DNA from 3 places in the Enterobacter ludwigii genome. Region 3 is predicted to be linked to each of the others. Evidence: predicted binding sites of a transcription regulator. Region 3 holds the regulator's gene; each other region holds the start of a gene.

Region 1 (3,110 bases), 960 kb from region 3:
GATGGCGGCTGCCATTAACGCGCTGGTCGATTCCGGCGTCCCCTGCTTCTTTATCCACGGCAATCGTGATTTCCTGCTCGGCAAGCGCTACGCCCGCGAAAGCGGCATGACGCTGCTGCCGGAAGAGCAGGTACTCGACCTTTATGGCCGAAAGGTGTTAATCATGCACGGTGACACACTTTGCACTGACGACACCGGCTATCAGGCGTTTCGCGCTAAGGTTCATACCCCGTGGATCCAAAAACTATTCCTGGCTCTGCCGCTGTTTATCCGCAAGCGGATCGCAGCCAGAATGCGTGCAGACAGTAAGGCCGCCAACAGCGGAAAATCCATGGCCATTATGGACGTTAATCCCCAGGCGGTAGTCAGGGTCATGGAAAAACACCGCGTTCAGTGGTTGATCCACGGTCATACTCATCGTCCCGATGTGCATACCCTTACCGCCAACGGCGAAGCGGCCCACCGCGTCGTCCTGGGGGCCTGGCACAGCGAAGGTTCTATGGTCAGCGTCACGCCTGACGGTGTGGAACTGATCGCTTTCCCGTTTTAACCCGTCAAAAATCATTCTATTTTTTTGAACAATATCGGCAAATTGTTTCGATTTTAATCAGCCCATGGTCGGCCTATTATTTATCACATCAGGGCAACACGCCCTATCCCAGATAAAACATTTAAGGAATACGACCATGAAATCCATCAAAACTTTCGTTGCAGTTGCCGCACTCTCTCTGATCTCTTTCGGTTCTTTTGCTCAGAGCGTCAGCGCCACGGCCTCTACCCTTGACCGCGCAGAAGCGAAAATTGCCGCTCAGGCTGCTGAACAGGGCGCGTCTTACAAAATCACCAGCGCTCAGTTTAACAACCGCGTTCACATGACGGCAGAACTGACCAAATAAGACGTCTGCTGACCGTGCCGCCCGTCAAAAGCACATCAAAGCACATCGATGCCTGATAAAACAGACCGCCAGAACGCGGTCTGTCTTGTTATCTCCTGAGAGCCACAACGGCTCAGTTTTTAACCGCGCAACCGTTTTCCTTGCCCCTATTACATGCTATTCTCTGTGCCCTCGAAAGCAGTGTGTTTCGCACCACAGGAGTTTTAAGACGCATGTCTTCCCGCAATAATCCGGCGCGTGTCGCCATCGTGATGGGGTCCAAAAGCGACTGGGCTACCATGCAGTTCACCGCCGAAATCTTTGAAATCCTGAATGTTCCGCACCACGTTGAAGTGGTCTCCGCACACCGTACACCGGACAAACTGTTCAGCTTCGCCGAAAGCGCCGAAGAGAAGGGTTATGAGGTGATCATTGCCGGTGCGGGCGGCGCAGCACATCTGCCAGGCATGATTGCCGCCAAAACGCTGGTACCGGTTCTGGGTGTTCCGGTGCAAAGCGCTGCGTTAAGTGGTGTCGATAGCCTCTATTCCATCGTTCAGATGCCGCGTGGCATTCCGGTCGGCACGCTGGCCATTGGTAAAGCGGGCGCTGCCAACGCTGCCCTGCTCGCCGCGCAGATCCTGGCGACTCACGATAAAGCGTTACATCAGCGTCTGGCGGACTGGCGTAAAGCCCAGACCGACGAGGTGCTGGACAATCCGGACCCGCGGGGTGCGGCATGAAGCAGGTATGCGTCCTCGGTAATGGTCAGTTAGGCCGTATGCTGCGTCAGGCCGGTGAGCCGCTGGGTATTGCCGTGTGGCCCGTCGGGCTGGATGACGAACCGGAAGCCGTGCCGTTTCACCAGAGTGTGATCACCGCGGAGATTGAACGCTGGCCACAAACGGCCCTGACGCGCGAGCTGGCGCGTCACAATGCCTTCGTTAACCGCGACGTCTTTCCCATTATTGCTGACCGTCTAACGCAAAAGCAACTGTTCGATAAGCTCGGGCTGCCGACTGCGCCGTGGCAGCTGTTGTCCGATAAAAGCGAGTGGAAGGATGTTTTTGCAATGCTGGGCGAGCTGGCAATTGTGAAGCGTCGCGTCGGCGGGTACGACGGTCGTGGACAGTGGCGTCTGCGCGCCGATGACACTCACGAGCTGCCGGACGATTGCTACGGGGAGTGCATCGTTGAGCAGGGCATTAACTTCAGCGGTGAAGTCTCGCTGGTAGGTGCTCGCGGGCAGGACGGTCATACCGTTTTTTATCCGCTGACGCATAACCTGCATCAGGACGGGATCCTGCGAACCAGCGTTGCATTCCCGCAGGCCAGTGCTGAACAGCAGGCGCAGGCAGAAGAGATGCTCTCTGCCATCATGCACGAACTCGGTTACGTCGGCGTCATGGCGATGGAGTGTTTTGTCACGCCGTCCGGTCTGCTGATTAACGAACTGGCACCGCGCGTTCACAACAGCGGTCACTGGACCCAAAACGGGGCGTCCATCAGCCAGTTCGAGTTGCACCTGCGCGCCATCACTGACCTGCCGCTGCCGCAGCCGGTGGTGAACAGCCCGTCGGTGATGATCAACCTGATCGGTACCGATCTGAACTACGACTGGCTCAAGCTGCCGCTGGTGCATCTGCACTGGTATGACAAAGAGGTGCGTCCGGGTCGTAAGGTCGGTCACCTGAACCTGAACGATACCGACACCGATCGTCTGAGCGCCACGCTGGAAGCGATTATTCCTCTCCTGCCGCCGGAATACGCGAGCGGAATTATCTGGGCGCAATCAAAGCTTAAGTAATACTCCTCTGCCGGGGAGTTGACCTTCCCCCTCCCCGGCGTACAATCCCCGCCCATTGCAGCTTAGTTTTCTTCTGGAAAAACCATGAACGATGGAACGGACTATCGCGCGATCCTCGCATCCGATACCCCTTTAATCGACGTTCGCGCGCCGATCGAATTCGCCCAGGGCGCGATGCCTGCGGCAATCAACCTGCCTCTGATGAACGATGATGAACGCGCCGCCGTCGGCACCTGCTATAAACGCCAGGGGCCGGACGCTGCGCTTGCTCTCGGCCATAGCCTGGTCGCAGGCAGTACCCGTGAGATGCGCATTAACGCCTGGCGCGAAGCCTGTCTCTCCCACCCCACCGGCTACCTCTGCTGCGCGCGTGGCGGTCAACGCTCGCATATCACTCAGGCCTGGTTGAAAGCGCGCGGCGTGGATTA
Region 2 (3,110 bases), 2.1 Mb from region 3:
CGACAGTAACGACGGTTTTGTGATTGCACAAAAAGACCTGGAGATCCGCGGCCCAGGCGAACTGCTGGGCACGCGTCAGACGGGTAACGCCGAATTCAAAGTGGCGGATTTACTGCGCGATCAGGACATGATCCCCGAAGTTCAGCGCCTCGCACGCCATATTCATGAGCGCTACCCCGAACAGGCGGCAGCGTTAATTGAGCGCTGGATGCCGGAAACCGAACGCTATTCCAACGCCTGATCTCAGGCAAACATCGGCAGCATCAGGTAAAGCTTGATCACCAGCGCGTTGACGATATCAATGAAGAACGCCCCGACCATCGGGACCACCAGAAACGCCATATGCGAAGGCCCAAAACGTTCGGTGATCGCCTGCATGTTGGCGATAGCCGTCGGCGTTGCCCCCAGACCAAACCCACAATGCCCCGCCGCCAGCACTGCTGCATCGTAGTTTTTGCCCATCATGCGCCAGGTCACAAACATGGCGTAGAACGCCATAAACAGCGCCTGAACGGCCAGAATAGCCACCATCGGCAGTGCCAGTGAGGCCAGCTCCCAGAGCTTGAGGCTCATCAGGGCCATCGCCAGGAACAGCGACAGGCAGACGTTGCCAAGCACCGATACGGCACGTTCAAATACGCGGTAGAAGCCCATCAGCGCCAGACCGTTACTCAGCAACACCCCGACAAACAGCACGCACACAAACGTCGGGAGCTCGAACGCTGAACCTGCCAGCCATTGCGCAACCACTTTGCCCACCGTCAGGCAAATGGCAATCATCGCGATAGTTTCAATCAACACCAGCGAAGTGATGGTGCGTCCGACGTCGGGTTTTTCAAAGGCAGTGGGCACCAGCTCATCGTCCGGTCTTCCGTCTGGCGTACCAGAGTGCTTCACCAGATACCGCGCCACCGGCCCGCCGATCAGGCCGCCCAGCACCAGACCGAAGGTGGCGCAGGCCATCGCCACTTCGGTGGCGTTTTCAAAGCCGTAGCGCTCAGTAAACAGCTTGCTCCACGCCGCCCCGGTACCGTGGCCACCAGAGAGGGTTATTGATCCGGCCAGCAGCCCCATCAGCGGATCCAGCCCCAGCAGCGTGGCCATCCCGATACCAATGGCGTTTTGCATCACTAGCAGTCCTACCACCACGATCAGAAATACGCCGAGCACTTTGCCACCCGTCCGCAGGCTCGCCAGGTTGGCATTCAGGCCAATGGTGGCAAAGAAGGCCAGCATCAGCGGATCTTTCAGGGACATATCAAAATCAATTTCCCAGCCCATGCTTTTCTTCAGCACCAGCAGGGCCAGCGCCACCAGCAGTCCGCCGGCAACAGGTTCAGGAATGGTGTATTTCTTCAGAAGGGAAACGCTGTGTACGAGCTTACGGCCAAGCAGTAAGACCAGCGTTGCGGCAACAAGGGTCGACAACGTATCGAGATGAATCATAAAAGGCTCCTGTTATGCGCGTGTTCCATACACACGCGGCGTTATCCTGGGCCGGCTTGCGCTCGTCATGAGCCGCCGGCGCAAAAAGTGTAATTTTTTTTCCCCATGGGTTGTAGAAAACCTGCTCACAGCGGCAGATTTTCTTGTTTTTTTTTGTTGGCAATCGTTTGCTTTTACCAGGTGGTCAGATAAAATGCCCGCTTTTCCACCGTGGGATTGCCGCCGATGTCCGTTAACACCCTTGAGTCTCCCGATGCGCAACCGATTGCGCAGAAGCAAAATAGCGAACTGATTTACCGCCTTGAAGACCGTCCGCCTCTTCCTCAGACGCTTTTTGCCGCCTGCCAACACCTGCTGGCTATGTTCGTTGCGGTGATCACCCCGGCGCTGCTGATCTGCCAGGCGCTTGGTTTACCGGCTCAGGATACACAGCACATCATCAGTATGTCCCTCTTTGCCTCCGGCGTGGCGTCCATTATTCAAATTAAAGCGTGGGGCCCGGTGGGGTCTGGATTGTTGTCGATCCAGGGCACCAGTTTTAACTTCGTCGCACCGCTGATCATGGGCGGTACAGCCCTCAAAACCGGCGGCGCGGATGTTCCGACCATGATGGCGGCGCTGTTTGGCACGCTGATGCTGGCCAGCTGCACCGAGATGGTGATCTCCCGGGTACTGCACCTGGCGCGCCGCGTGATCACGCCGCTGGTATCCGGCGTGGTGGTGATGATCATTGGCCTGTCGCTGATTCAGGTTGGCCTGACCTCCATCGGTGGCGGTTATGCGGCAATGAGCGACCACACTTTTGGTGCACCGAAAAACCTGCTGCTGGCCGGCGTGGTGCTGGCAATCATTATTCTGCTAAACCGTCAGCGTAACCCGTATCTGCGTGTGGCATCGCTGGTGATCGCCATGGCGGCCGGTTATCTGCTGGCCTGGGCGCTGGGTATGCTGCCGGAGAATACCCCGCAGACCAACAGTGCGCTGATCACCATTCCAACGCCGCTGTACTACGGCCTGGGCATTGACTGGGGTCTGCTGTTGCCGCTGATGCTGGTCTTTATGATCACCTCGCTGGAGACGATTGGCGATATCACCGCCACGTCTGATGTCTCCGAGCAGCCGGTCTCCGGCCCGCTGTATATGAAACGCCTGAAAGGCGGCGTGCTGGCGAACGGCCTGAACTCGTTTGTCTCTGCAGTCTTCAACACCTTCCCGAACTCCTGCTTCGGCCAGAACAACGGCGTGATCCAGCTGACTGGCGTTGCCAGCCGCTACGTCGGTTTTGTGGTGGCGCTGATGCTGATCGTCCTCGGCCTGTTCCCGGCGGTAAGCGGTTTTGTGCAGCATATACCTGAACCGGTGCTGGGCGGCGCAACGCTGGTGATGTTCGGGACCATCGCGGCTTCTGGTGTACGTATCGTCTCTCGCGAACCGCTGAACCGCCGCGCCATCATGATCATTGCCCTGTCGCTGGCCGTGGGTCTGGGTGTTTCACAGCAACCGCTGATCCTGCAGTTTGCCCCGGACTGGGTGAAAAACCTGCTCTCTTCCGGCATTGCGGCAGGCGGTATCACCGCGATTGTTCTGAACCTCGTTTTCCCGCCTGAGAAAAATTGATCGCCCTCACGGCAGGCTGTCAACGCCTGCCGTGACATCTCTTTACA
Region 3 (3,110 bases):
CGCCAGGAACGACATGCGCCAGCCGATCGCCTCACCCAGCCAGGTTGCGGCAGGTACACCGCCAATGTTGGCAATCGTCAGACCCATAAACATGGTTGCCACGGCACTCGCCTGCTTGTGTTTTGGCACCACGCTTGCGGCCACAACCGATCCCAGCCCAAAGAACGCGCCGTGGTTAAGACTGGTCAGAATGCGGGACAACATCAGGGTGGTGTAATCCGGCGCAATCGCGGAGAGCACGTTGCCCAGCGTAAATATCGCCATCAGGAAAATCAGCGCATTGCGGCGCGCGCGGTGTGAAAGCAGAAGCGTCATGAGCGGTGCCCCCACCATCACGCCAATGGCGTAGGCGCTGATGAGCATCCCGGCCGCCGGGATAGAAACATCCACGCCCCGGGCGATAACAGGCAGTAACCCCATCGGGGAGAATTCAGTGGTGCCAATCCCAAAAGCGCCAATCGCCAGGGCAAGCAGGGGAAAATTGATTTTCATGCGTCAACTCCGGATGCCGTGTCATGTCGTGACACAGAACAAAGAAGCCGAAAGCATGACATCAATCACAAAAAATGAGAAGTTAACAAATTGGCAAAAGATTTTTGCCGCAGGCGTAACAATCAGGAAAACTGAGAGGGAGAGAGCTCTCCCTCCGTGTAAATCAGTGCAATGCAGCCGTCAGACCCGCCGCAACAATCAGAGCCAGTACAATAACGGTGGTCACCAGCGAAAACTTCAGATCGTAGCTCATCAATTTTTCTCCTTTTAATCTCCCCACGAAAAGTGAGCCTGCTCATTTTTACACAGTTTAGTTCAAAAATCTTCCTGGATTTAAACTGATAACCACTTTAGCTCTTCCCCTTTTCATCAAGATAGGACAAAATTCCACGCTAAATTTATTAGCGTACCGGCCATTGACCCCCTCCTGACGTCCTGTGTCGTTTTCCCGGCGTGCCGCAATTCAAGATTGCGTGATAAGGGTGAGAGAAGGCAAACGTTTACCTTCAAGTTTTTCAGGAGTTTAGGATATGGTCTGGAGTGACATTTAATGGCAACAATTAAAGACGTAGCAAAACGCGCAAACGTTTCCACTACAACCGTATCACATGTAATTAACAAAACCCGCTTTGTGGCGGAAGAGACGCGCAACGCCGTCTGGGCGGCAATCAAAGAATTACACTATTCACCGAGTGCGGTGGCGCGCAGCCTCAAAGTTAATCACACCAAATCCATTGGTTTGCTGGCAACCAGCAGTGAAGCGGCCTATTTTGCCGAGATCATTGAAGCGGTCGAGAAAAACTGCTTCCAGAAAGGCTATACCCTGATTCTGGGCAACGCGTGGAACAGCATTGAAAAACAGCGCGCTTATCTCTCCATGATGGCGCAAAAGCGTGTGGATGGCCTGCTGGTGATGTGTTCAGAGTATCCGGAGTCCGTGCTTTCCATGCTGGAAGAGTACCGCCATATTCCTATGGTGGTCATGGACTGGGGCGAAGCACGTGCAGACTTCACCGACTCCGTCATCGATAACGCGTTTGAAGGCGGCTATATGGCAGGCCGTTATCTGATTGAACGCGGTCACCGTGAGATTGGTGTGATCCCGGGTCCACTGGAGCGCAACACCGGTGCCGGACGTCTGGCCGGGTTTATGAAAGCCATGGAAGAGGCGCTGATTACCGTGCCGGAAAACTGGATCGTGCAGGGTGACTTTGAACCGGAATCCGGTTACCGCGCAATGCAGCAGATTGTCTCACAGTCGCATCGCCCGACAGCCGTTTTCTGTGGCGGTGACATTATGGCGATGGGAGCTCTCTGTGCCGCCGATGAACTGGGTCTGCGCGTGCCGCAGGACATTTCCGTGATCGGGTATGACAACGTGCGCAACGCGCGCTTCTTTACCCCGGCGCTGACCACCATCCACCAGCCAAAAGACTCGCTGGGTGAAACGGCCTTCAATATGCTGATGGACAGGATCGTCAACAAGCGTGAAGAGTCTCAGTCCATTGAAGTTCACCCGCGTCTTATCGAACGCCGTTCCGTTGCGGATGGTCCGTTCCGCGACTATCGTCGTTAATCTTTTACGGGGCCAGTTATACTGGCTCCCGTAGCCATTCCCGGTTAAGCGTCTCACTGTCTCCCAGGTAATCCAGCAGCCAGGCCATTGCGGGCGACACATCATTTTGTTGCCAGGTGAGGCAACAGGCCGCATCCGGAAAAGGATTTTCCAGCGTCAGTTCAACCCATTCACCGGTGTCGATTCGGGGCCGCGCAAAATGGCCAGGGACCATGGCAACGCACAGCCCTGCGCTGAGGCATGTTGCTGAGGATTCCCAGTCCGGCGCAACCACCCGTCGCTGGTTATCCAGCAGCCAGGTAATGCGTTTGGGCAACGAACGCGAGGTATCTTCCAGCACCAGCGAGGGCCAGTTACGGAGCGTTTCGTCGCTGAGCGGCCCGTCCAGGTCAGCCAGCGGATGATCGCTTGCCACCACACATTTCCAGCTGAGCATGCCCATGTCGCGAAAGGCAAAGCGTCCTCCAACCGGAATCGCCTGCGTGGCACCGATCGCCATCTCTGCCCTGCCATCTGCCAGCGCATCCCATACGCCGTTAAACACTTCCTGGGATACCCGCAATTCGACATCCGAGAAATGGCGATAGAAATCGACAATCATTTGCCGGGTACGTTCCGGTTTTACGATGTTATCCACGGCAATGGAAAGATGTCCTCGCCAGCCGTTAGCGATCTGCTGACACTGTTCGCGGGTGATCTGCATTTTTTTGATAACAGAACGCCCTTCTTTCAAAAACCATGCCCCGGCGGGCGTTAATTCCACATCACGGTGACGCCGTTCAAACAGCGGAACAGCCAGCCATTCCTCAAGCTGACGCACCGTATAGCTGATTGCTGAGGGGACGCGGTGCAACTCCTGCGCTGCACCGCTAAAGCTGCCGTTGCGCGCAACAGCATCGACCACTTCAAGAGAATAATCTGACCACATTTTCTGCCTGCAAAAATTTTGAATGCACTCGCCAAATATTAGCGTTTCACAACCTGCTTTGCACTCCCTACACTCTGCGCAAACATAGACCTGCCTCCCTCAGGAGAAAAAACA

What was found. The regulator PurR, encoded in region 3, represses purine synthesis genes. The targets are predictions, from matches to a motif close to CANGCAAACGTTTGCNTG.
Region 1: a site for PurR is predicted at 1,021-1,038, ahead of purE (5-(carboxyamino)imidazole ribonucleotide mutase). Genes of this name have one in related genera too.
Region 2: a site for PurR is predicted at 1,603-1,620, ahead of gltS (sodium/glutamate symporter). Genes of this name have one in related genera too.

The regions. Positions count from the first base shown of each region.
Region 1 is NZ_CP017279.1:254,116-257,225, reverse strand. It holds gene lpxH (UDP-2,3-diacylglucosamine diphosphatase) at 1-550, shown strand, start outside; gene BH714_RS01210 (YdgH/BhsA/McbA-like domain containing protein) at 687-896, shown strand; gene purE (5-(carboxyamino)imidazole ribonucleotide mutase) at 1,109-1,618, shown strand; gene purK (5-(carboxyamino)imidazole ribonucleotide synthase) at 1,615-2,682, shown strand; gene mnmH (tRNA 2-selenouridine(34) synthase MnmH) at 2,767-3,110, shown strand, end outside.
Region 2 is NZ_CP017279.1:3,317,079-3,320,188, reverse strand. It holds gene recG (ATP-dependent DNA helicase RecG) at 1-241, shown strand, start outside; gene gltS (sodium/glutamate symporter) at 244-1,446, opposite strand; gene xanP (xanthine/proton symporter XanP) at 1,672-3,063, shown strand.
Region 3 is NZ_CP017279.1:1,211,285-1,214,394, reverse strand. It holds gene BH714_RS05810 (MFS transporter) at 1-492, opposite strand, end outside; gene cydH (cytochrome bd-I oxidase subunit CydH) at 656-745, opposite strand; gene purR (HTH-type transcriptional repressor PurR) at 1,043-2,068, shown strand; gene punR (DNA-binding transcriptional activator PunR) at 2,085-2,996, opposite strand.